Linked DNA regions of Halioglobus japonicus. The protein of the gene in region 1 interacts with the protein of each later gene in a pairwise test. Links are inferred from orthologs where the notes say so. Each region holds a gene or a part of one and is shown in the gene's direction. Other genes may lie near its edges. The genes, in order: aceE and nth.

Region 1 (12,076 bases):
CGGGTCAGTGGGCCGGCGCGTGCTCTGCGCCAGCAGTACTTCTTCGGCAATGTGCGCTTCACCGTTGGCCATGAGTGCCTTGGCGTAGGTCATGGTGAGCGGGTGATTGCCGGGGCTGAGCGCCAGGCGCTTACGCAGTTTTTCCGCCGCTTTCTCCGGCGTATTGCGCGCCATGTCGATCTCGGCATCGGCAATGACATATTCCAGGCGATCGGGATTACCCGACCAGATGCTGTCCAGGGCCAGCGCTGCCTCATCGGCGCGGCCAGCTTCGGTCAGCGACAGCACCAGCCCGTACTGTGCCGCCTCACGCGAGCGAGGTGTGCCGCCAAGCTCACCCTTGAAACGCTGTACCGCTTCTTCGGGTGTATTGGCCAGCTGTACATAGGCTCTGGCGCGCATCAACTGATAATCCAGGCTTACCGGGCGAATGGTTTTCGGGTACTGGCGAGCGCGGTTGCGGGTGTCGGCTATCCGGTTTTCAGACAGCGGGTGAGTGCGCATGAACTCTGGTATGCGTTCGCTGCTGGAGTAGCGCGAGGCTTGCAACATGCGCTCGAACATGGCCGGGGCAGCGTGGGGGTCCATGCCGGCCTCTACCATGGTCTGCATACCGATTCGGTCGGCTTCCTGTTCGTTGCCGCGACTGTAGCGCAAGGCATTGTTCTGGGCCGCGGCCTGGCTTGCCGCCAGAGCCGCCATGCCGGCATCGCCGCCGGCGGTGGCCATTAACACCAGGCCGGCAAGCATGCCTGCCAAGTTCATGGGCGTCTGGGATTTCTGAAACTCCACGCCCCTGGAGAAGTGACGCTGGCTCAAGTGAGCAATTTCGTGGGCCAGAACGGTGGCGAGTTCATCTTCTGTCTGGGCGTATAGCAACAGCCCGTTGTGTACCCCGATAACGCCGCCCGGTACCGCGAATGCGTTAATGGTCGGATTGTCGACCACCACCAGTTCCAGTCGTCGATCTTCGAGTTTGCTGTGTGTCGCCAACTGGTAGGTCAGGTTCTCAATGTAATCGAACATCAATGGGTCGGTGACGGTGGACACCTGGCTGCGAAAAATCTTCAACCAGGTGCGGCCCAATTGGTGTTCGAATTCAGCGGAGAAAAGGCTGGTGCTGGATTCGCCCAGATTGGGCAACTTGAGCTCTTCGGTATTGGCCCGGGCAGGCGCTGCCAGCAAAGACGCGGTCAGCAGCGCGCAGAGGAGCGTTGCCGTGGCGCGCAGCGAAGGAGTTGCCGGTTGGCGATTAAATTGCACTAACACAGACCAGATATCTTGTGAACCACAGTTGCCGAGCATTGTACTGCAATCAGTTACCCTTGGGGCAATGCCCCCTTGAGCAACTTAGAGCACATCGAGGGAGCGAAGTTCATTCGCACTTGCGTAATGCGTATACTTGGCCATCCTGAAAGTGTGGAACAAACATGACGGCAACAATAGAACTGGACGCAAAGGGGCTGGATTGCCCGATGCCACTGCTCAAGGCGAAGCGCGCCCTGAACAACATGTCGACGGGCGAGCGGCTGCGAATTACGGCGACCGATCAGGGGTCCATGCGCGATTTCAGGGTGTTCGCCGAGCAGTCCGGTCATCGACTGCTATCGTCGGAGGAATCCGCCGGCGGCGTTTATATCCACCTCATCGAAAAGGCCTAGGGACGGAACTGACGAATGTTCGACACTTTCAACAAATGGTATAAGCGCTACCTGTTTGAGGAGGAGGCCATCCTCCTGCTGGTAATGCTGGTGATTTCCGTCACGCTGGTGGTGACCATTGGCGATATTCTCGCGCCGCTGCTGGCGGCCATGGTGCTGGCGTTTCTGATGCAAGGTCTGTCGTCCAAGCTGCAGGGCTATGGGTTGCCTAAATGGGTTGGTGTGAGTGTCTCATTCCTTGTTTTTGTCGGTGCCTTCTTCGGCGTTACCCTGGGGCTATTGCCGTTGGCCTGGCGACAGTTCTTAAGCCTCGCTTCTGAATTACCCGCCATGTTGGGGAAAGGCCAGCAGCTGCTGGCGGTGTTGCCGGAGCAATACCCCGAGTTGTTCAGCGAGCAACAAATGAGCGACTTCGTCAGCATGGCGCAGGCGGAGGCTGCCACGCTGGGACAATTCGTGGTGACCCAGGGGTTGGCCGGTATCAGTGGCCTGTTCGCATTCATGGTTTACATGATTCTTATCCCGATTCTGGTGTTCTTTTTCCTGCGTGACAGAGAACTCATCCTGAATTGGCTGGGCGGCTTCCTGCCTGAAGAACGCCCGCTGTTAACCCGCATCTGGACCGAAATGAACCTGCAGTTTGCCAATTATGCGCGCGGCAAAGTGATCGAGATTATTGTCGTGGGTGCCGTCAGTTACGCCAGCTTCTCTTGGATGGGGCTGAATTACGCCGCTCTGCTGGCACTGCTGGTTGGACTGTCGGTCATCATTCCCTACATCGGCGCTGTAATCGTGACGCTACCGGTAGTGCTGGTGGGCTTTTTCCAGTGGGGCTTTGCCGGTGAATTTTATACGCTGTGTGTGGTCTATATTGTAATCCAGGCCCTGGATGGCAACGTGTTGGTGCCTTTCCTGTTTTCTGAGGCAGTGAACCTGCATCCTGTGGCCATTATTCTCGCCATTCTGTTTTTCGGCGGGATCTGGGGTATGTGGGGGTGTTTTTCGCGATTCCCCTGGCAACTCTGATTAAGGCGATTATTTACGCCTGGCCAAGTGGGGAGGGTGACCCGATGGAACTGCCCGCTCCAGACATCGAAACTGCTGTGGAGTAATTCATGCCGCTTTCTCACTTTGGGCGCCAGTATCTGCTGCTGCCCCTGCTGTTTGCTGTTGTTTTTGTCGTGGGCTGTGCCGGCTCGCCAGACCCGGACAGCATGCAGCCAGTGCAGAGTCCCAATGACGACCGGCAGTATCGGTTGCTGACGCTCGACAACGAGATGCAGGTGCTCTTGATCTCTGATCCGCAGACTCCCAAGGCGGCGGCCTCGCTGGATATTAATATCGGTAGCGGTGATAACCCCGAAGGCCGTGGCGGCCTCGCTCATTTTCTGGAGCACATGCTGTTTCTGGGGACCGAGAAATACCCGAACCCCGCTGAATACGAACAGTTTATTACCGAGCACGGCGGCAATCGCAATGCCTACACCAGCATGGAGCACACCAACTACTTTTTTGATGTAGATGCTGCATACCTTCCCGAGGCGCTCGATCGGTTCGCCCAGTTCTTCATCTCGCCGCGTTTCGATGAGGCCCTTGTCGATAAAGAAAAGAACGCGGTGCAGTCCGAGTATCAAATGGGATTGAAGAGCGATTCGCGCCGCGGGCTTGATGTACTGCAGCAGGCGATGAACCCGGAACATCCTTTTAGCCAGTTTACGGTAGGTAGCCTGGAGACGCTTGCTGATCGTCCCGACTCGAGTATCCGCGATGAGTTGCTGGCGTTCTACGATAGCCAATACTCGGCCAATATCATGCGCCTGGTGGTGCTTGGGGAAGAGTCGCTGGATGAGCTTGAGGCCATGGTCGTGCCCATGTTTTCACCGGTGCCGAACAAATCGTTCCAGCATCAGAGTATAGACGCACCTCTGTTTGCTTCAGGCGAGCTGCCAGCACTGTTACAGATTCAACCACAGGCGACGCGCCGGTTGCTCCAGGTACTGTTTCCACTGGGAGATTACCGCGACGACTACCAGGCCAAGCCCATGTCCTACCTGGGGAATCTGGTGGGCCATGAGGGAGAGGGCAGCCTCTTATCCCAACTCAAGGCCGAAGGTCTGGCTGAATCTCTGGCAGCCGGATCCGGCCTGGGTTGGCGCGGCGGCTCATTGTTCAGCGTGTCCGTAACCTTGACCGAGCAGGGCGTCGCCAACTATGACCGCGTCGTTCAGCTCTTGTTCGCTTATCTGGAGGTGGTTCGTGAAGCGGGCCCTAAAGAGTGGCTGTATGACGAGCAGGCCCGCGTGGCTGACCTGGCGTTCCGTTTCAAAGAGCGCGCCGAGCCGATCAATTACGTTGCCTCACTGGCCAGCAGCATGCACTACTTTGCGCCAGAGGATGTGTTGCGCGGTAACTACATGATGACGGATTACCAGGCGCAGATGCTTCGGGAAGTGGTTGCTCAGCTGACCCCGGACAACGCACTCGTGGTACTCGATGACCAGAGTGTGAGCACGGACAAGGTCTCGCCGTACTACGGTGTTCCCTATTCGCTGGCTCCCGCGTCTGCGGCGCAGCTTGCTGGGTGGGAAGCAAGCCCGGGGGATGTCGCGCTGGCCCTACCAGAGCCCAATGAGTTTATCGTCGACAATGTGGCGCTGGTTGATGTCGATCAGGAGATGGTCGGTAATCCGCAGCGCGTATTGAATGAGCCGCGCAAGCGGATATGGTTTGCTCAGGACGATGAATTTCGCATTCCCAAGGGGGCTTTGTACGTCAATTTCCGCTCGCCCCTCGCGGGCCAGAGTGCAGAGCAGGCTGCGCGGGCATCGCTATACACCGCGGTAATACGCGATCAGGTGAATGAATACACCTATCCGGCCTTGCTGGCGGGTTTGAATTTCAGCTTCTACAAGCACGCCCAGGGGATTAGCCTGCGCATCAGTGGCTATACCGACAAACAGTTTGTATTGCTCAAAGACATCCTCGAAGACATTGCTGAGGGTGACTTTGAAGCGCAGCGGGTTGAGAACATTCGAAAGGATATGATCCGGGGTTTGGAAAACGCGGTTGCCAAGCGACCTTCCAGCCAGGTGTTCGACGATTTACGAGAATCACTGTTGCGCGGAGAGTGGGGTGAGCAGGCGCTGATCGATGCCCTGCGCAATACCGATCAGGCAACGCTGGGCAACTATGCCGAGGCTTTCTGGCAAAGTGCCACCGCCGAGGCGCTGGTGTACGGAAATTATGAGCTGCCCGCTACCAAAGAACTGGCGAAGATGCTCGATATGGTTGTGCCCGAGGGGGCGCCACCGCAGTTGCCTCTGCTGCAGGTGACCCGCCTGACTGAAGGTGAGCAGGCGTTATACCCGGTGACTGTGCAGCATGACGACTCCGTGCTCGCGTGGTACCTGCAAGGGGCTGGGAATAGCTGGGATGATCGCGCTGCGACGGCGCTTACTGCCCAGATCATGAAGTCAGGCTTCTTCCAGCAGCTGCGTACCGAGCAACAATTAGGCTATATCGTCCAGGCATTTTCGTGGCCGCAGTTTGACGTGCCCGGCCTGGTGATGCTGATTCAGTCACCGGTGGCTGACGGTGCCAGCCTCGCCTCCGCCATGCAGGCCTTTATGGCCGGAGTCGAGGGTGATCTGGATGAGGCCCAGTTTGCCCGTCATCAACGCGCGCTGGTGAACGAAATCAATCGCCCACAGAAGAACCTGTGGGAGCGGGCCGAGTTCTACTGGCAGTCTATTGCCAAAAAACGCTTCGAGTTTGATGGTCGTGAGCAATTGGCGGCCGCGGTTGAAGCGCTGACCATGGAATCCTGGAGCGCTTACTACCAGGAACACTTCCTCAGTGAGGCGCGTTCACTGCAAGTTGTCGCGCCCGGCAAGTGGGGCAAATTACCCGCTGGTGAGCAAACTCGGTACTCCTCGGCTGCCGATATCAAGGCATCTCACGGTTATTACCAGGTTCAGTGATTCTTGTAACAAAACTACAGAATCGGCAATAAACGACGCTATTTTTCATGCCAAAATGGAACTAATATTCCATTTTGGTCGCACATAGAGTAATATTTTTACAAACAAGGCCGCCCGGAAGCGATTTCCCGGCGGCTTTGTTCGTATTTACTATACTGGGATGGCGGCTATTTCTTTATTAAGTTCTAAAAAGATACCCTCAAGATCCCCCATATTTGCAGGTGTAGGGCATGGCAGACGATAAAGATCCGATTGAAACCAAAGAGTGGCTGGATGCCCTCGATGAAGTGATTCGCAATAGTGGTCCGGAAAGGGCTAATTACCTGATGATGGCCCTGGGACGCCATGCACTGGATAACCGGGTCAAGCTGCCTGATTCGATCACCACGCCCTTTGTGAACACGATCTCCGCCGACGACGAGAAGCGGATGCCAGGTGATTTGTTCATGGAGCGGCGCATTCGCTCACTGGTGCGCTGGAACGCCCTCGCCATGGTGATGCGGGCCAACGACAATGACGAAGGTCTGGGCGGCCATATCTCCAGCTTCTCGTCCAGCGCCACCCTCTATGATGTGGGTTTCAACTATTTCTTCCGTGGCAGTGACGGCGATCACCCCGGAGATCTTGTGTTCTACCAGGGCCATTCAGCACCGGGCATGTACGCCCGCTCTTTCCTGGAAGGGCGCCTGAGTGAGGCGCAGCTGGATAATTTCCGCCGTGAAGTCGACGGCAATGGCCTGTCCTCTTATCCGCATCCCTGGTTGATGCCCGACTACTGGCAGTTTCCCACCGTCTCCATGGGGCTTGGCCCCATCCAGGCCATTTACCAGGCGCGCGTCATGAAGTATCAGCAGCACCGCGGTCTGGTGGATCACGGTGATCGCAATGTCTGGTGTTTCATGGGCGACGGCGAGTGTGATGAGCCCGAATCTCTGGGCGCCATCTCTCTGGCGGGCCGCGAAAAAATGGGTAACCTCAACTTTGTCATCAACTGCAACCTGCAGCGCCTCGATGGCCCGGTGCGTGGCAACGGCAAGATTATCCAGGAGCTCGAGGGCGTGTTCCGCGGCGCTGGTTGGAATGTGATCAAGGTCATCTGGGGTCGCAAATGGGACTCACTGCTGGCCAAGGACGAGTCCGGTCGCCTGCGCCAGCGTATGGATGAGGTCTGCGACGGTGAGTTGCAGAACTACAAATACAATGGTGGCGCCTACACCCGCGAGCATTTCTTCGGCAAATACCCTGAGAGCCTTGAGTTGGTGAAGGACCTGTCAGACGAGGAGATTATGTACCTCAACCGTGGCGGTCACGATCCCTATAAAGTTTACGCCGCCTATGCCCAGGCCGTGGCGGAGACCGAGCGCCCCACGGTGATTCTGGCCATGACAGTAAAAGGTTATGGCATGGGTGAAGCCGGCGAGGCGAACAATGAAACCCACTCGCTTAAAAAGTTGGATATGGACAGCCTCAAGGCTTTCCGCGACCGTTTCGGTATTCCTATCGGCGACGAAGCCCTCGCCGACGTGCCTTACTACAAGCCTGCCGAAGACAGCCCCGAGGTGCGTTATATGCGCCAGCGCCGAGAGGAGTTGGGGGGCATGATTCCCGCGCGCCGCAGCGAGATGGAACTGCTGCAAACACCGCCGCTGGATGCGTTTGCCAAGCAACTGGGAAGCAGCGGCAAACGCGCTATTTCCACCACCATGGCTTTTGTCAGGCTGCTCTCCAACCTGGTCAAGGACAAGGCCATTGGCGAGCGAATTGTGCCCATTGTGCCTGACGAAGCACGCACTTTCGGCATGGAGGGCATGTTCCGTCAGCTGGGTATTTATTCGTCCGTGGGGCAGCGTTACACGCCCCATGACGCCGGCCAGATCATGTTTTACAAGGAAGATATCAAGGGCCAGATTCTCGAGGAGGGCATTAACGAAGCTGGCGCCTTCTCCGCCTGGCTGGCGGCGGCAACGTCCTACAGCACCAGCGCCTACCCCATGGTGCCGTTCTATATTTACTACTCGATGTTCGGCTTCCAGCGGATTGGCGATCTGGCCTGGGCGGCGGGCGATTGCCAGGCACGGGGCTTTCTTATTGGTGCCACCGCTGGACGCACCACGCTAAACGGTGAGGGTTTGCAGCACCAGGATGGCCACAGTCATTTGCAGGCCAGCACTATTCCCAATTGCGTCAGCTATGACCCAGCTTATGCCTACGAATTGGCAGTTATTATTCAGGACGGCCTGCACCGCATGTACGAACTGGGTGAGAACAAGTTCTATTACATCACCACCATGAACGAAAACTACGTGCAGCCGGCTATGCCTGAAGGCGTTCAGGAAGGCATTATCAAGGGCATGTATAGCCTGCGCAAAAGTGAGGCAGGGCACTCGCTGAGTGCTCAACTCATGGGTGCGGGGACCATTCTGCGCGAGGTGGAAGCTGCCGCAGAGATTCTCGAATCAAGGTACAACGTTAATGCGGATGTCTGGAGCCTCACCTCCATCAATGAGCTGCAGCGCGAAGGCAAGGCGGCGACGCGCTGGAATATGCTGCACCCGGAGGAGGCGCCGCGTGTGCCCTACGTTACTCAGCTGCTGGACGGCGCGTCAGGTCCGGTCGTGGTGGCCACGGATTACATGAAATCCTATGCCGACCAGATCCGCGAGTTTATTCCCGGGCATTTCACGGCATTGGGGACCGACGGCTTTGGCCGTTCCGATACCCGCTCACGCTTGCGTGATTTCTTCGAGGTAAGCCGCGAATTTGTCGTTCTGGCAACGCTCAAGGCACTGGCGGATGAGGGTGCTATCGAGGCGTCGGTGGTCACCGCCGCCATGGCTGATCTCGGTATTTCCGCCGATAAATTCGACCCCCTCACGGTATAAGAAAAGGATAATCACGTGGCTAAGCAACAAGTAACAGTACCGGATATTGGCGGCGCCGAAGGGGCTGAGGTCATCGAGCTTCTCGTCGCGGTTGGGGATGCAGTTGAGGTTGATCAGGGCCTCTGTGTGCTGGAATCCGATAAGGCTTCCATGGAGATTCCGTCGTCGGCGGCGGGAGTGATCGTGGAAATTCTGGTCGCCGAAGGTCAGGAATTAGCTGAGGGCGCACCGGTCGCGGTTATCGATACCGGCGCTGAGGCGGAGGCAGAACCTGCTGAGCCGGCGCCAGCGGATACTCAGCCTGACGCAGCGCCCACGGCTGAGCCTGCTGCTGTACCTGCAGCCGCCCCTGCGGCTACAGAGGTGGCGTCCGAAGTCGTCCCTGTGCCAGATATCGGCACTGATGACGCGGTGGAGCTGATCGAGATCGCAGTCAGCGTTGGCGATGATGTGTCTGAAGGTGATTCGCTGGTCGTGCTTGAATCTGACAAGGCCTCCATGGAGGTTCCCGCACCCTTTGCCGGTGAGGTGGTAGAGATCCGCGTCAATGAAGGTGACCAGGTCAAACAGGGCGACGAACTGGTCGTGCTGAAGGGCGCGCAAGTTGTAGCTGCACCTGCGTCCGCGCCCGCGCCAGCGCAAGAAGAGGCACCGGCAGAATCCCCCGCGGCGCCAGCGCCTGTCGCCGCGGCAGTGCCCCCGGCAACCCCGGCGGTGGCCCCGGCTGCGGGTGGCAGTGTTTATGCCGGGCCCGCAGTACGCAAGTTGGCCAGGGAATTTGGTGTGCCGCTGGGCGAAGTGACCGGAACCGGTCCGCGCGGCAGGGTGCTCAAGGAAGACTTGCACAGCTTTGTGCAGCAACGACTCAAGGCGCCTGCGGCGGCATCTACCAGCGGAGGCGCCGGTATTCCCGACATTCCGGAAGTAGACTTCGGACAGTTCGGGGAAGTCGAGACCACCGCGCGCTCAAAAATGGACAAGGTTACCGCCAGCAACATGCAACGCAGCTGGCTGAATGTGCCCCATGTGACGCAATACGACGACGCCGATATCACCGATCTGGAGGCGTTCCGCGCGAGCATGAAGGCTGAAGCCGAGCGCCGTGGCACTAAACTCACACCCATGCCGTTTATTCTGAAAGCCTGCGCTGTCGCACTGCGGGATAATCCCAAGTTCTGTTCCTCTCTGGCCGACGGCGGTGAGTCACTGGTGTATAAAAAATACATGCATATCGGCATGGCCGTGGATACCCCGGCCGGGCTGGTGGTGCCCGTGATTCGTGACGTCGACAAGAAGTCGATCTGGGAACTCTCCGAAGAAGTGCTGGCCATGGCAGCCAAGGCGCGTGACCGCAAGCTGCGCCCTGTTGATATGCAGGGCGGATGCTTCACGGTGTCCAGTCTGGGTGGTATTGGCGGTACCGGATTCACGCCCATCGTCAATGCACCGGAGGTAGGTATTCTCGGCGTGTCCCGGGCGGACATGAAGCCGGTTTGGAATGGCAGTGAATTCGCTCCGCGCAAAATGCTGCCCTTGTCGTTGTCCTATGACCACCGTGTGATTAACGGTGGTGACGGCGGCCGGTTCATGAGTCAGCTGGTGTCGCTGTTGGGCGATATTCGCCAGATCATCATGTAGCCACTCCCCGTTCTGGTGCCAGTGGCCGATTTTGGTGCTATTGGCACAGAACCTGCTACATTCGGAGTAATTCCATTGTGCAAGGTGGCTAAACCATGGCAGAGCGAGGCCAAGACTGGCAGCAGGCGTTTTTGCAAGCGCATGCCCTGCCGCCTGACTACCTCCCATCTGCACTGAAATGGTTCGCGCCGGTGGCCCAATTATTGGTCGAGCACCAAGGTAGTGCAGGGCGATCCATTCTTGTAGGGGTTAATGGCAGTCAGGGCTCTGGCAAAACCACGCTATCGGATTACCTGGTAGCGCATTTCAGGGCTGAATACGATCTTGAGGCGCTGGCCCTGTCTCTCGATGACTTCTATCTAACGCTCGCTGAGCGGCAATCCCTGGCAGAGCACAGTCATCCGCTGTTCCTGACCCGTGGTGTACCCGGCACCCACGACATGGCCCTGCTGCAGTCGACGCTGCAGGCGCTGCTGGCCGGTGAGAATCCGGCGGTTCCCCGCTTTGACAAAGCCATCGACGATCGTCGCCCCGAATGCGATTGGGATCAGCCGGCGCGTCCGGTCGACATTATTCTACTAGAGGGCTGGTGCCTGGGGGCGCAAGCTGTCGAGGAGGACGCACTGGTCGCCCCAATCAATGCGCTTGAGCGTGAGCAAGATGCTGACGGCCAGTGGCGCCGCCGGGTCAATAACGTCCTTGCCAGACCCTTTCCTGAGCTTTATGCACTGGTGGACCAGTGGTTGATGCTCAAGGCACCCTCATTTGATTGCGTTTATCGCTGGCGGCTTGAGCAGGAGCAGAAATTGGCTGCCTTTCGCTCTGGCCGCGGGGTGATGTCCGCCGAAGGTGTCGCCCAGTTTGTACAGTTCTATCAGCGGATTACTGAACAATGCCTCGCCGATTTGCCCGGGAAGGTGAATCACCTGTTCACGCTCGATGAGGCGCGGCGAATTGAAAGCTACCTGGCGGCACCGGGAGTGCGGCTGTGACCCCGAGGCTGGTGTTTACCGATCTCGATGGGTCGCTGCTGGATCACGATACCTATAGTTTCGAGCCGGCCTTGCCAGTGCTAGCCATACTGCGAGAGCAGGGTATTCCGCTGATTCCGGTCACAAGCAAGACCCGTGCAGAGGTAGAGCGCTTGCGCCAGCACCTGGACAACGCCGATCCGTTCATCGTGGAAAACGGTGCCGCGGTGATGATTCCCGTTGGCTATTTCGCGCAGCAGCCAGCGGATACTGAGGTCCGTGGCAGCTACTGGGTTCATGAACTGAGTGCACCACGCGAGGTTTGGCAGGCGCAGCTGCAGACGCTGCGGTCGGACTACGCCGGACAATTTGAGACCTTTGCAGATATGGGGCCATCAGGCATTGCCCAGGGGACAGGGTTGGCATTGGCTGACGCTGAGTTAGCCAATTGTCGTGAGTACAGCGAACCGCTGCGCTGGTTGGGCTCGGTAGAGGACCGCAGCGAATTTATTGAGCGATTACGTCACGCGGGTGCCACGCCATTGCAAGGAGGGCGCTTTCTGTCCGTGGCCGGGGCCTGCGATAAGGGGCGGGCGCTGCGCTGGTTGCGCGGTGCTTATCAGCAGGCTCTCCAGGCGTCTACCGTGGACGACCTTGCTGCCGGCGACAGTGGCAATGACGTGGCAATGCTGGAGGCGGCGGGTACCGCGCTTGTCATCCGCTCTCCGGTACATGATTTTCCGGTGGTTAAACGCGTCAACCAACTCATGCACAGTCGGGCTTTTGGCCCGGCAGGCTGGGCGGAAGGTGTGCTTCAGTGGCTGGCTATTGCTGACCACAACGATTGATTAAGGAACGAAATACATGGGTGATTTTTACCAGAACGGCATCATTACCACGCTGCATAACCTCTCCGATCGACCGCTCGAAGAGTTGGAGGCGGA
Region 2 (11,817 bases), 480 kb from region 1 along the record:
TTTACCATAGAGCCCATGGTTAACGCAGGTAAACGTCACACTCGCCTGAACCAGAAAGATGGCTGGACCGTAACCACCAAGGACGGCCGCCTGTCGGCACAGTGGGAACACACCATTGGCGTCACCGCAGACGGCTGCGAAATCTTTACCCGTCGCAGTAACGAGACTTTCTAAGGAATCCAGTGCCCTCATCCCTCGCCCCTCTGCCCACAGAACTATTTGACTCCACCGCTCTGCGCGACCGCCTGGGCGGCACCGATGCCATCGCCGCCTGCAAAGGCGCCATTGTTCAGGCCACAGAATACCTGCACCAGCAATTTCGCGAAGGCGCCCCGTTGAATCACTGATCCGCCAACGCGCCGCTTTCGTCGACGCTTTGCTGGGCCAGCTGTGGGAGCAAAACATCGGCGCGGACAGCGAGCACTGTCTGGTGGCTGTGGGCGGCTACGGGCGCGGCGAACTTCACCCCTGCTCTGACATCGACATTCTGTTACTGCTGGATGAGAACGCTGGCGACGCTGAGGCAAAGCTGGAGGGTTTCCTGACCCTGCTGTGGGACATCGGCCTGGACATCGGTCACAGCGTGCGCACGGTAGCGCAGTGTATTGAGAATGCCGCCGGCGATATCACCATCCTCACCAACCTGATGGAGGCAAGGGTGATTCGCGGGCCTCAGCGGCTGATGGAGGAAGTCCAACAGGGCACCTCAACCGAGAAGATGTGGCCAAGCCCGGCATTCTTCCGCGCCAAGGTCGAAGAGCAACGCAATCGCCACACCAAGTTTGCCGACACCGAATACAACCTCGAACCCAATGTGAAGTCCTCACCAGGCGGCCTCCGCGACATGCAGATTATTGGCTGGATTGCCGAGCGCCACTTTGGGGTGGAGTCGCTGGATCGCCTTACCGCCGCCGAGTTCCTCGAGCCGGTAGAGGCCCAAATCCTGCGCGATGGCCGCGATTTCATGTGGCGAGTGCGCTACGCCCTACACATGATTACCGGTCGCGAGGAAGATCGTCTGCTGTTCGACCATCAGCGCGAGCTGGCCCAGATGTGGGGTTTCGAAGATGGCGAGAAGCTCGCCGTCGAACAGTTCATGCAGGTTTACTACCGCTGGGCCCAGGCCCTGGGCATGCTCAACGAGGTTCTTATCCAGAACTTCGACCAAGACATACTCACGGCAGAAGGCGACCACAACATTCTCGAGCTGAACGGCCGCTTCCAGATGCGCAACGGTTATATCGAGGCGCGCAACGACAACGTGTTCTCGATCGACCCCTCGGCGATACTCGAGGTGTTCCTGCTCAGCGCACGCAACGATGCGATAAACGGTATTGCCGCGCCCACGATCCGCCAGCTGCGCAGATCACTCGACCTCATCGACGACAGTTTCCGCGCCAGTGAAATCAACCAGAAGATGTTCATGGACCTGCTGCGCTCGCCCTACAAGCTGACCCGCCAGCTCAAACGCATGGTTCGCTACGGCGTTATGGGGCGCTATATTCCCGAATTCGGCCAGATTATCGGCCAGATGCAGCACGACCTGTTCCACACCTACACCGTGGATGCACATACCCTGGAAGTGATTGAAAACATGCGTCGCTTCCAGATTCCCGAGTTCGCCGAGCGCTTCCCCGTGACCAGCCGGGTGACCGCGCGTCTGCCCAAGATCGAACTGCTATACCTCGCAGGCCTGTTCCACGACATCGGCAAGGGCCGCGGCGGCGACCATTCAGAACTCGGCGCGGTAGACGCCCAGGCGTTCTGCGAACTGCACAAACTGAGCAAGCGCGACACCAACCTGGTCGTATGGCTGGTGGAAAACCACCTGACCATGTCTGCCGTCTCCCAGCGTCGCGACATTTCCGATCCCGACGTCATCCAGCAGTTCGCTAGGCATGTGGGCGACCAGCATCGCCTGGACTACCTGTTTGCTCTGACAGTAGCCGACATTAATGGCACCAACCCAACTCTCTGGAACGCCTGGCGCGGCAGCCTGCTCCGTCAGCTGTACACCGAGACCAAGCGTGCCCTGCGGCGCGGCCTGGAAAATCCCATCGACAAGCAGGTGTGGGTTGACGAAACCCGCGACGCAGCCATCGACACACTCGAGTACCGCGGCTTCACCATCGAGGAAATTGAAGACGTGTGGAAAGAGCGCGGCGAAGACTACTTCCTGCGCGAGAAAGCCGAGGACATTGCCTGGCACACCGAAGCCATTGCCGGTCACCATGACAAAAGCAAGCCGCTGGTGCTGGCCCGCAGCAGTCTCGATTCCAATGTCGCCAATACCACCCAGATCTTTATTCACGCCCGCTCTTCCGCTGCCCTGTTTTCGCGTATTTGTGCTCAGCTGGAACAGCTGGATCTGTCGATTCACGATGCGCGCATTTACAACGCCAACGACGGCATGACACTGGACACGTTCTTCGTGCTCGGATCTGACGGCCAGGCGATCGCCGAGGACCAGGCGCGAATCAACGACATCCGCGAAGCTCTCTCCCACGCCCTGAGCCAGGACGCGAGCGCCCAGGTAGTGAATCGCCGCACGCCGCGGGCCAAGAAATCATTCTCCATCCCCACCGAAACCAGCATGTCCGTGGATGAGGTAAAAAATTACTCGGTACTGGAGATTGCCACCCCCGATCGCCCCGGCCTACTCGCTCGTATTGGTAAGATTTTTGTCGACTTCGACATCGATTTACAGGCCGCCAAGATTCAAACCCTCGGTGAACGGGTAGAAGACGTGTTCTTTATTACTGACGCTGACCAGCAGCCCATTACCGACCCGGAGCGCTGTGAGGCATTACAGCGGGCCATTCGAGAAGAGCTGAACGAAACAGCCTGAGCATTCCCCCACTGAATTTTCACGACGGTACACGATGAACCCCGACCTGCAACGCCTGCAACCCTATCCCTTCGAGAAGCTGCGGGCGCTGTTCGCCGATCTCGAAGCACCGGCTGACACCAATCCCATTGCCCTGTCTATCGGCGAGCCCAAACACCCCTCGCCCGCATTCGTACTGCAGGCCGTCGCTGACAATCTCGACAAACTCGCCAGCTACCCCCTGACCCGGGGCAGCGACGCTCTGCGTGAAGCCATTGGCGATTGGCTGCAGCGCCGTTTCAAGCTGCAGGGCATCGACGCAGAGCGCCATATTCTGCCGGTGAACGGCACTCGCGAAGCCCTGTTTGCCTTCGCCCAGACAATCGTCGATCGCGACAAAGCACCCCTGGTGCTAAGCCCCAATCCCTTTTACCAGATTTACGAGGGCGCGGCCCTACTTGCCGGCGCAACCCCCGTCTTCCTGGATTGCGGCCCCGACACCGGCTACCTGCCCGACTTTGCCGCCGTCACCGAAGACCAATGGCAGCAATGCCAACTGCTCTACATCTGCAGCCCCGGCAACCCCACCGGCGCAGTCATGTCACTGACGCAATTACAGGACCTGATCAAGCTCGCCAGCGAACACGACTTTGTGATCGCCTCTGACGAATGCTATTCCGAGATCTACGGCGACGAATCCAACCCGCCCGCCGGCTTACTGCAGGCCTGTGCCGCCATGGGCGATGGCAGCTACCGCAACTGCGTGGTGTTCCACAGCTTGTCCAAACGCTCCAACCTGCCCGGCCTGCGCTCCGGCTTCGTGGCCGGCGACGCCGACATCATCGGCAAGTTTCTGCAGTACCGCACCTATCACGGCTGCGCCATGCCTGCCCATCACCAGATTGCAAGCATCGCCGCCTGGAATGACGAGCAACACGTCATCGAAAACCGCGCCCGCTACCGCGCCAAGTTCGACGCCGTACTGGACATTCTCGGCGACAAATTGAACGTGACTCGCCCCGACGCCGGCTTTTACCTGTGGCCCGAAACACCGATTGGCGAAACAGAGTTCGCCCGTGGCCTGTTCGCCCAGCAGCACGTTACCGTGCTCCCCGGCAGCTTCCTCGCCAGAGAAGTGGACGGCCACAACCCCGGCGCCAACCGCATACGCATGGCCCTGGTCGCCGAAATGGCCCAGTGTGTAGAAGCCGCCGAGCGCATCGCGGCGTACCTGGAGACCCTATAATGGCCAATATGCTCAAGTCCGATCGCGTCGCCTACATACTCAAGCGACTACAGGAGCTCTACCCGGAAACGCCCGTCCCGCTGGACCACAAGGACCCATACACCCTGCTGGTCGCGGTGCTTCTCAGCGCCCAGTGCACCGACGAGCGCGTCAACCAGATTACGCCTGAGCTATTCGCCCTGGCCGACAACGCCCACGACATGGCCCCCCAGGACGTAGGCGAAATCCAGGACATCATCCGCCCCTGCGGCCTGTCGCCACAGAAGTCCAAGGCGATTAAGCGCCTCTCGGAAATTCTGGTGGAAGAGTACGATGGCGAAGTGCCCCAGGACATGGAGGCACTCGAAAAACTCCCCGGCGTAGGCCACAAAACTGCCTCGGTTGTGATGTCCCAGGCCTTCGGCGTGCCCGCCTTTCCCGTGGACACCCACATTCACCGCCTGGCCCAGCGCTGGGGCCTGACCTCAGGCAAGAGCGTGGTCCAGACCGAGCGCGACCTGAAGCGCCTGTTTCCCGAGGAATACTGGAACAAACTCCACCTGCAGATCATCTTCTACGGCCGCGAGTACTGCACCGCCCGCGGCTGCGACGGCCGTGTCTGCGAGATCTGCACCACCTGCTACCCCGATAGAAAACATCCCAAGAAAACACTCAAGGCGTGACGACCTACCGTCCCGCCTGCAACACAGGCGCCAGTCTCAACAACGATACTCTTTAGTCTGCTCGATAAAGGTTCAGAGGCGGGACACCCCTCTCAGAATCGTCGGGAGCCAGGGATGGCGGACGCCGAAACGACCCATGGACGGGCTTGCAGTGGTTCTGAGAGGGGTTTCTCGTCTCTGGACCGCCAACCAGAGAACGACCAAAACCGCACAGCAGTGGGCTTGAAGTGGTTCCGAGCAGATTATCCCGTCTCTGAACCGACACCCAGAGAGCGATCTAAACCGCCCCCGGCGCCCGCAAATGCCGCAACCGAGTCCCGAGCACAAAATGCACCGCTAGATACGCCACTACACCAGCACCACAAACCATGCCCATCTGCAGCGCCCGCTCCCGCCACCCCCAGGCCAACCACTGCTCCGTCGGCGCCGCCAGCAACATCACCGCCGCCGACATCGCCACGGTCGCCGCGATCAGACGGCCCGCATACATGCCCCAGCCCGGCTGGAACACAAACACACCGTCACGGCGCAGACCGCGCAGAAGCAGCCCCGCATTCAGCCAGGCCGAACAGGAGGTGGCCAGCGCCAGCCCCACGTGGCCAATATTGAGGTACCACAACAAGGGCAGCACAAAGGCCAGGTTCATCACCATGTTGGCCGCCATCGCAATAATGCCGATTTTGACCGGGGTAGCCGTGTCCTGACGGGCGTAAAAACCCGGCGCCAGAATCTTGATCAACATAAAGGCGATCAGGCCCAGGCTGTAGGCCCGCAGTGACAGCGAGGCCATATGGATATCGCCTGGGGTGAGTTCTCCGTACTGGAACAGAGTCACCAGAATCGGCTCCGCCAGCAGAATCAGGGCCACCGCCGCCGGCATGCCGATGAGCAGTACCGAGCGGGTCGCCCAGTCCAGGGTCACCGCGAATTCCTGCTCCCGCGCTGCGGCGCGATGAGCCGACAGGTTGGGTAAAATCACCGTGGCAATGGCGATGCCAAACACACCTAGCGGCAGTTCCGCCAACCGGTCCGAGTAGTACAACCAGGAGACACTGCCCGTGGGCAGAAACGAGGCCAATACCGTATCCAACAGGAGGTTGATCTGGCTGACAGAGACACCAAACAGCGCCGGCACCATCAACTTCATGATGCGCCGAACGCCTTCGTGCTGGGTATCCACCACCGGGCGCGGCACCAGATCGAGCCGGTATAGTGATGGCAGCTGGAACAACAGTTGTATTACGCCCGCGAAGAACACGCCCCAGGCCAGCGCAAACACCGGTTCAGCAAACCAGGGCGACGCTACCACGGCGGCGAAGATCAGCGACAGGTTGAGAAACACCGGGGTGAACGCAGGCACCGCAAAGCGCCCGTAACTATTGAGAATGGCGCCGCAAAACCCCGTCATCGATATCAGCAACAGATACGGGAAGGTAATCCGGATCATGTCACTGGTAAGTTGGTATTTGTAGGGCTGGCTGACAAATCCCGGGGCAAACAGCGCCGCCACCAGTGGTGCCGCCAGCACAGCCAGCGCCGTAACCAGCAGCAGCGTGCCTCCGAGCACCCCCGCCACCCGATTGATCAGTTCCTTGACCGCCTGGTGGGCACCCTGTTCCTTATAGTCCGCCAGCACCGGTACAAAGGCCTGTGAGAACGCCCCCTCGGCAAACAGGCGGCGCAGGAAATTGGGGATTTTAAAGGCCACGAAAAAGGCATCGGCATTGGCGCTGGCACCCACAAAAGCCGCCACCACGATATCCCGCACCAGACCCAACACGCGCGACATCATGGTCATCGCGCCGACCAGCGCAGAAGAGCGCAATAGACCCGGGCGTTTTTTAGTGGTGGCCTCGCTCATAGTGTCCGCGGGCGGCTAGGCCCAGCGCTCCCGCAGCGATTCGATGTGATTGCGCAACCACAGCAGGGCAATAAGCGTGTGGCCATTGGGCATGGCATTGCGATCGAGCAGGTCAAAGGCTTCGGCGACCGGCACCGAGTGCACCAGAATATCCTCACCCTCTTCCGGCAGGCCGTGCACCCCGCCGACCGCTGCGGTGGTCATGCGACCGCAGAACAGGCGCACCTCCTCCGTGCAGGCTCCGGCGCTGGGCAGCACCGTGGCAATCGGCTCGAGCAGGCTCAGCTCACAACCAGCCTCTTCCATGGCCTCGCGGTGTGCGACTTCCGCATCCGCCTCGCCAGGTTCGACAATGCCGGCAATGAGTTCCAGCATCCAAGGGCTGTTGGCGCCGCGCATGGCGCCCGGACGGAATTGTTCGATGAGGACAACGGAGTCGGTGACAGGATCGTAGGGCAACACACCCACCGCGTCGCCGCGCTCAAAAATCTCTCGTACCTGCGGTTCCACCCAGCCACCGCCAAAGGCGCGGTATTGCAAGGTCACCCGGCGCACCTGGAAATAGCCCTGGAAAGCCGTTTCCTCAGCCAGTATGCGAACGTCGTCGGCCCCGAAGGTCAGCTCGGGCATTTAAAAGCGGCCCGCGGTATACCAGGTCACATCGCTGGCGTGGGCATCGACCTGGTCAACCACATCCAGCACCAGGGCAAACAGGGCCATGCGCACCAGCACCCCGTTGTCGGTCTGGCGGAAGATCGCCAGGTTCGGGTTGTCGTTGAGGTCATCGTCCAGCTCCCGGGCCATTTCACGGGAGTCCCGGGGCAGCGGGTGCATGATGACTGTATTCGGTTCGCAGTTGGCGGTGTACACGCTCTGGTTGAGGCGGAAGCGACCACGGTACAGGTCGGCCTCTTCCTGGGTGCTGAAGCGCTCTTCCTGGATGCGGGTGGAATAGACGATGTCGACCGCAGCAATACTCGACTCCAGCTGATCCGATTCCAGCACGTCCACACCGGCACTGCGCATGCGCTCGACGATCTCGCCGGGCATACCCAGTTCCTGGGGCGACACCAGAGTCACATGCACGTTGTCGAACAGGCACAGCAGCTTGCACAGGGAATGCACCGTACGCCCGAAGCGCAGGTCGCCGACCATGGCGATGCGCAGGTTATCGATGCCCCGACCGCGACCAGCCATTTCGCTTTTAATCGTGTACAGGTCAAGCAGCGCCTGGCTGGGGTGCTCGTTGGCACCGTCGCCGCCGTTCAGCACCGGCACCCGGCTCGCCGCGGCAAACTCCGCCACAGAACCTTCCGCCGGATGGCGCATGACGATGACATCCGAGTAACCGCTGAGCACCCGGGCCGTGTCGTAGAGGGATTCGCCCTTGGCCAGCGCGGAGGATTCAAACCCCGTGGTTTCGCGCACCTCGCCACCGAGCAGGTTAAAGGCACTGCCAAAGCTGACCCGGGTACGGGTACTGGGTTCGAAGAACATGTTGCCGAGAATGGCGCCGTCGAGCACTTTGGTGCGCCTGCGGCGATGGGCATAGGGCTCCATCATGTCAGCGACCGAGAATACGCGCTCGACATCGGCGCGCTCGAATTGCTGGATCGACAGTATGTTGCTTCCGGCGAATTCCACCATTCCCCTCCCAGGAGACCCAAACTATTGGCCGGAATTATAAGTGGTGGGCGCGGTTCAAGTCGCGCTACTTTTCACAGGATTGGCTCAGGCCAACAGGCTGTCGCTGTACTCCAGCAGTTGCTCCATCAACTCACACTGGGGCAAGGTCAGCTCACCGGACTCAACCAGAGCCTCAATGGTCTCCTGGTATTGCTCCATACAAATACTGGCGCCCGCCTCGGGCTCGGTGAGACGTGAGAAGCGATACTCTTCCCAGTGAGCGCGCTCATCGGGGCTGAGTGATTCAGGGTAATTGCGGGCCCGGTAGCGGAACAACATGTCCGGCAGGCGGGCGTCTTCGAAGGGAAAACTGGTGCCGGCGAGGTCTTCAGGGCTGCTGTTGCGAATCTGATCCATAAGGCGCTTGTCGGCCTCGCCGAAAAAGCCGCCGCTATAGAGCATGCGATCCGGGTCGGTGATTTCATCAAACACCCGGCCGCTGTAAACACCCTGTAGATTACTGGTGAAACCACGCGGATTAGCGGCCTGCATTTCGCGCAGTGCAGCGAGGTGGGCGCGACAGCGAGCGCCGTCAATGCCCAGCCGCTGCGCCGTGGCAGGGTCCGCCATTTTGGCCGTCACCAGAATCGGGCACTTGTTCAGGTGCACCGATTTTAACCCGGAGCGCTCAACACCCTCAGGCAACTCATCTTTGCGCGCAAACAGCAGCGCAGCAATTTCTTCTGAATTCTGGCGCAGGGCAGCAGGGTCGGCCATCAGGTCAAAACAAATCACTTCGTTCTTGTTACTCGGGTGCATGGCCAGCGGCACAATCAGGGCAATATTGTGCCGCTCAGCGCCGAACATACCAGAGACATGCAGCACCGGTTTCATGGCTTCCATTTGCAACAGGGCACCCGCCGATCGCTTGTCGCGATTCTGCATCACATAGTCAAACAGGCGCGGCTGCTTTTCCTTGATGAGACGGGCCATGGCAATGGTGGCATGCACATCCGACAGGGCGTCGTGTGCGTCTTCGTGGGCAATCCCATTAGCGGCAGTCAGATCTTCCAGACGGAAGCTGGGCAGGCCATCCTCGCGGGTCGGCCAATTAATGCCCTCGGGGCGCAACGCGTAACAGGCGCGCACCATATCGATAATGTCCCAGCGGGAATTGCCGTTCTGCCATTCCCGGGCATAGGGGTCGTAAAAATTACGGTACAGCGTGTAACGCGAAACCTCGTCGTCGAAGCGAATGCTGTTGTAACCCACACCACAGGTGCCTGGCTGGGCGAGCTCCTCGTGAATCAGGCGAATAAACTCCGCCTCGGGCATGCCTTCCGCCAGCGCTTGTTGCGGGGTAATTCCGGTGACCAGACAGGCCTGCGGGTGAGGGAGAAAGTCGTTGGCGGGCCGGCTGAAAATCACCAGCGGCTCGCCAATGGGGTTGAGGTCGGCGTCGGTGCGCAGCCCGGCAAACTGCACCGGACGATCGCGGGAAGGGTCCGCGCCGAAAGTCTCGTAGTCGTGCCAGTAAAAGGTGTTAGACAACCTCGATGGCCTCTTCCTCGATCTTTGCCTGCCAGATCTTGGGGCCTACCTCGTGGACTGACGTACCTTCCATGTCGACTGCGACACTCACCGGCATATCCTTCACTTCAAACTCGTAGATAGCTTCCATACCCAATTCCGGGAAGGCAACCACTTTGGCAGAGGTAATCGCCTTGGAGACCAGATAGGCGGCACCGCCGACTGCCATCAGGTAGACGGCCTTGTGCTTCTTGATAGCCTCAACACCAGCGGGGCCGCGCTCGGCCTTGCCGATCATGCCCAGCAGGCCGGTGTGCTCGAGCACAAAGTCAGTGAACTTATCCATGCGGGTGGAGGTGGTGGGGCCGGCGGGGCCTACAACCTCATCGCGCACCGGGTCTACAGGGCCCACGTAGTAGATAAAGCGGCCCTTGAGGTCTACCTCAGAAGGCAGGCCTTCACCGGACTCAATCAGTTCCTTCATCTTCTTGTGAGCTGCATCGCGGCCGGTGAGCATCTTGCCCGACAGCAGCAGAACGTCGCCCGGCTTCCACTGGCTGGCGTCTTCCCGGGTAATCGTGTCCAGGTTGACCTTGTGAACGTTGTCGCCGGTTTCCTGGGAAACAATCGGCCAGTCGTCGAGGCTGGGCGGTGTTTGCAGGGCCGGCCCGAGCCATCCAGCTCAAAGTGCGCGTGACGGGTGGCCGCACAGTTGGGAATCATGCACACAGGCAGTGACGCCGCGTGTGTCGGGTAGTCGTTGATCTTGACGTCCATAACCGTGGTCAGGCCGCCCAGGCCCTGGGCACCAATACCCAGCTTGTTCACCTTCTCCATGATTTCCAGGCGCAGCTCTTCGGCACGGTTGGAAGGCCCGCGCTCGCGCAGTTCATGAATATCAATCGGCTCCATCAGCGCTTCCTTGGCCATAACTGCGGCCTTTTCAGCGGTGCCGCCAATACCAATGCCCAGCATGCCGGGCGGGCACCAGCCGGCGCCCATCGTGGGTACGGTCTTCACCACCCAGTCGACGATGGAATCGGAGGGGTTGAGCATGGCCATCTTGGACTTGTTCTCAGAACCGCCACCCTTGGCAGCCACTTGCACATCAACCGTGTCGCCTTCGACAACTTCCATGTGGATGACGGCAGGGGTGTTGTCCTTGGTGTTCTTCCGGGCACCGGCCGGGTCCTCGAGAATAGAGGCGCGCAGCACGTTATCGGGATTCAGGTAGGCGCGACGCACGCCTTCGTTGACCATATCCGCCACAGACATCTGGGCATCCCACTGCACGTTCATACCAATCTTCAGGAAGACCGTGACAATACCGGTGTCCTGACAAATGGGGCGCTTGCCCTCGGCACACATGCGTGAATTGATCAGGATCTGGGCCATGGCATCTTTGGCGGCCGGGTTCTGTTCTTTCTGCCACGCCTCGTAGACACCGTCGATGAAGTCTTTCGGGTGGTAGTAAGAGATGAACTGCAGCGCATCGGCGACGCTGTCGATGAAATCGTCCTGACGAATCACGGTCATGGCGGGGTCCTTGGGTGTGGAGTGTGTATCGAGCGGTCGCCATTGTACACCTATACACCGGGCTAGAAAGCCCTGCCACGGGCTACCGCGCCAATAGCGGGGCGCTATTGAACCAGGCTCACCATACTGGGTGCAGCAAGTTTATTCGTCTGAGATCTGGGGCGGTCCGGAACCGGCAAAGGGGAAGCTCGCCACATTGCCGCCTTCGGCAGGTTTGACGTCCGATACCTTGACCGCGCCTTCCTTGTCGACCTCGTCAATACGCAGGATAGCCTGCATGGGAATGTAGCTGCGGGTCACGCCGGCAAACTCGTTTTTGAGCTTTTCTTCAGACGGGTCAACCACGATCTGGGAGCGCTCGCCAAACACAAACTCTTCAACCTCGATAAAGCCCCACATATCGCTCTGGTAAATCTGCCGGGCAAACACTTCGTAGACCTGGGTGCCGTTCTGGAAGATGACTTTGTAAACGGGTTGAGCTGGCATGCTTTTCTCGTGGTGAAACGGGTTGATGATACCCCCTGCGGCG

The links.
Region 2: the proteins of aceE (region 1) and nth interact in binary tests that used the Escherichia coli proteins (3 or more experiments, as listed by UniProt). The link is inferred for Halioglobus japonicus from one-to-one orthologs.

The regions. Positions count from the first base shown.
Region 1 is NZ_CP019450.1:1,781,963-1,794,038, forward strand. Bases 5,479-8,723 are described here. They hold aceE (pyruvate dehydrogenase (acetyl-transferring), homodimeric type), read left to right. Parts: upstream 5,479-5,871; coding sequence 5,872-8,523; downstream 8,524-8,723. Other genes in these bases: BST95_RS08440 (insulinase family protein), read left to right, coding at 5,479-5,641; aceF (dihydrolipoyllysine-residue acetyltransferase), read left to right, coding at 8,539-8,723. Outside these bases: BST95_RS08425 (M48 family metalloprotease), read right to left, coding at 1-1,263; BST95_RS08430 (sulfurtransferase TusA family protein), read left to right, coding at 1,431-1,661; BST95_RS08435 (AI-2E family transporter), read left to right, coding at 1,677-2,687; more of BST95_RS08440, read left to right, coding at 2,777-5,478; more of aceF, read left to right, coding at 8,724-10,161; BST95_RS08455 (hypothetical protein), read left to right, coding at 10,257-11,153; BST95_RS08460 (HAD-IIB family hydrolase), read left to right, coding at 11,150-11,980; BST95_RS08465 (glycosyltransferase family protein), read left to right, coding at 11,997-12,076. UniProt on the Escherichia coli protein: Component of the pyruvate dehydrogenase (PDH) complex, that catalyzes the overall conversion of pyruvate to acetyl-CoA and CO(2).
Region 2 is NZ_CP019450.1:1,299,095-1,310,911, reverse strand. The notes cover bases 2,923-5,908. They hold nth (endonuclease III), read left to right. Parts: upstream 2,923-4,081; coding sequence 4,082-4,735; downstream 4,736-5,908. Other genes in these bases: murJ (murein biosynthesis integral membrane protein MurJ), read right to left, coding at 5,013-5,908; dapC (succinyldiaminopimelate transaminase), read left to right, coding at 2,923-4,073. Also shown: map (type I methionyl aminopeptidase), read left to right, coding at 1-174; BST95_RS20360 (hypothetical protein), read left to right, coding at 183-347; glnD ([protein-PII] uridylyltransferase), read left to right, coding at 377-2,848; more of dapC, read left to right, coding at 2,883-2,922; more of murJ, read right to left, coding at 5,909-6,596; BST95_RS06165 (NUDIX domain-containing protein), read right to left, coding at 6,612-7,226; BST95_RS06160 (aspartate carbamoyltransferase), read right to left, coding at 7,227-8,240; sbcB (exodeoxyribonuclease I), read right to left, coding at 8,328-9,773; BST95_RS06145 (DUF1820 family protein), read right to left, coding at 11,430-11,774. UniProt on the Escherichia coli protein: DNA repair enzyme that has both DNA N-glycosylase activity and AP-lyase activity. The DNA N-glycosylase activity releases various damaged pyrimidines from DNA by cleaving the N-glycosidic bond, leaving an AP (apurinic/apyrimidinic) site.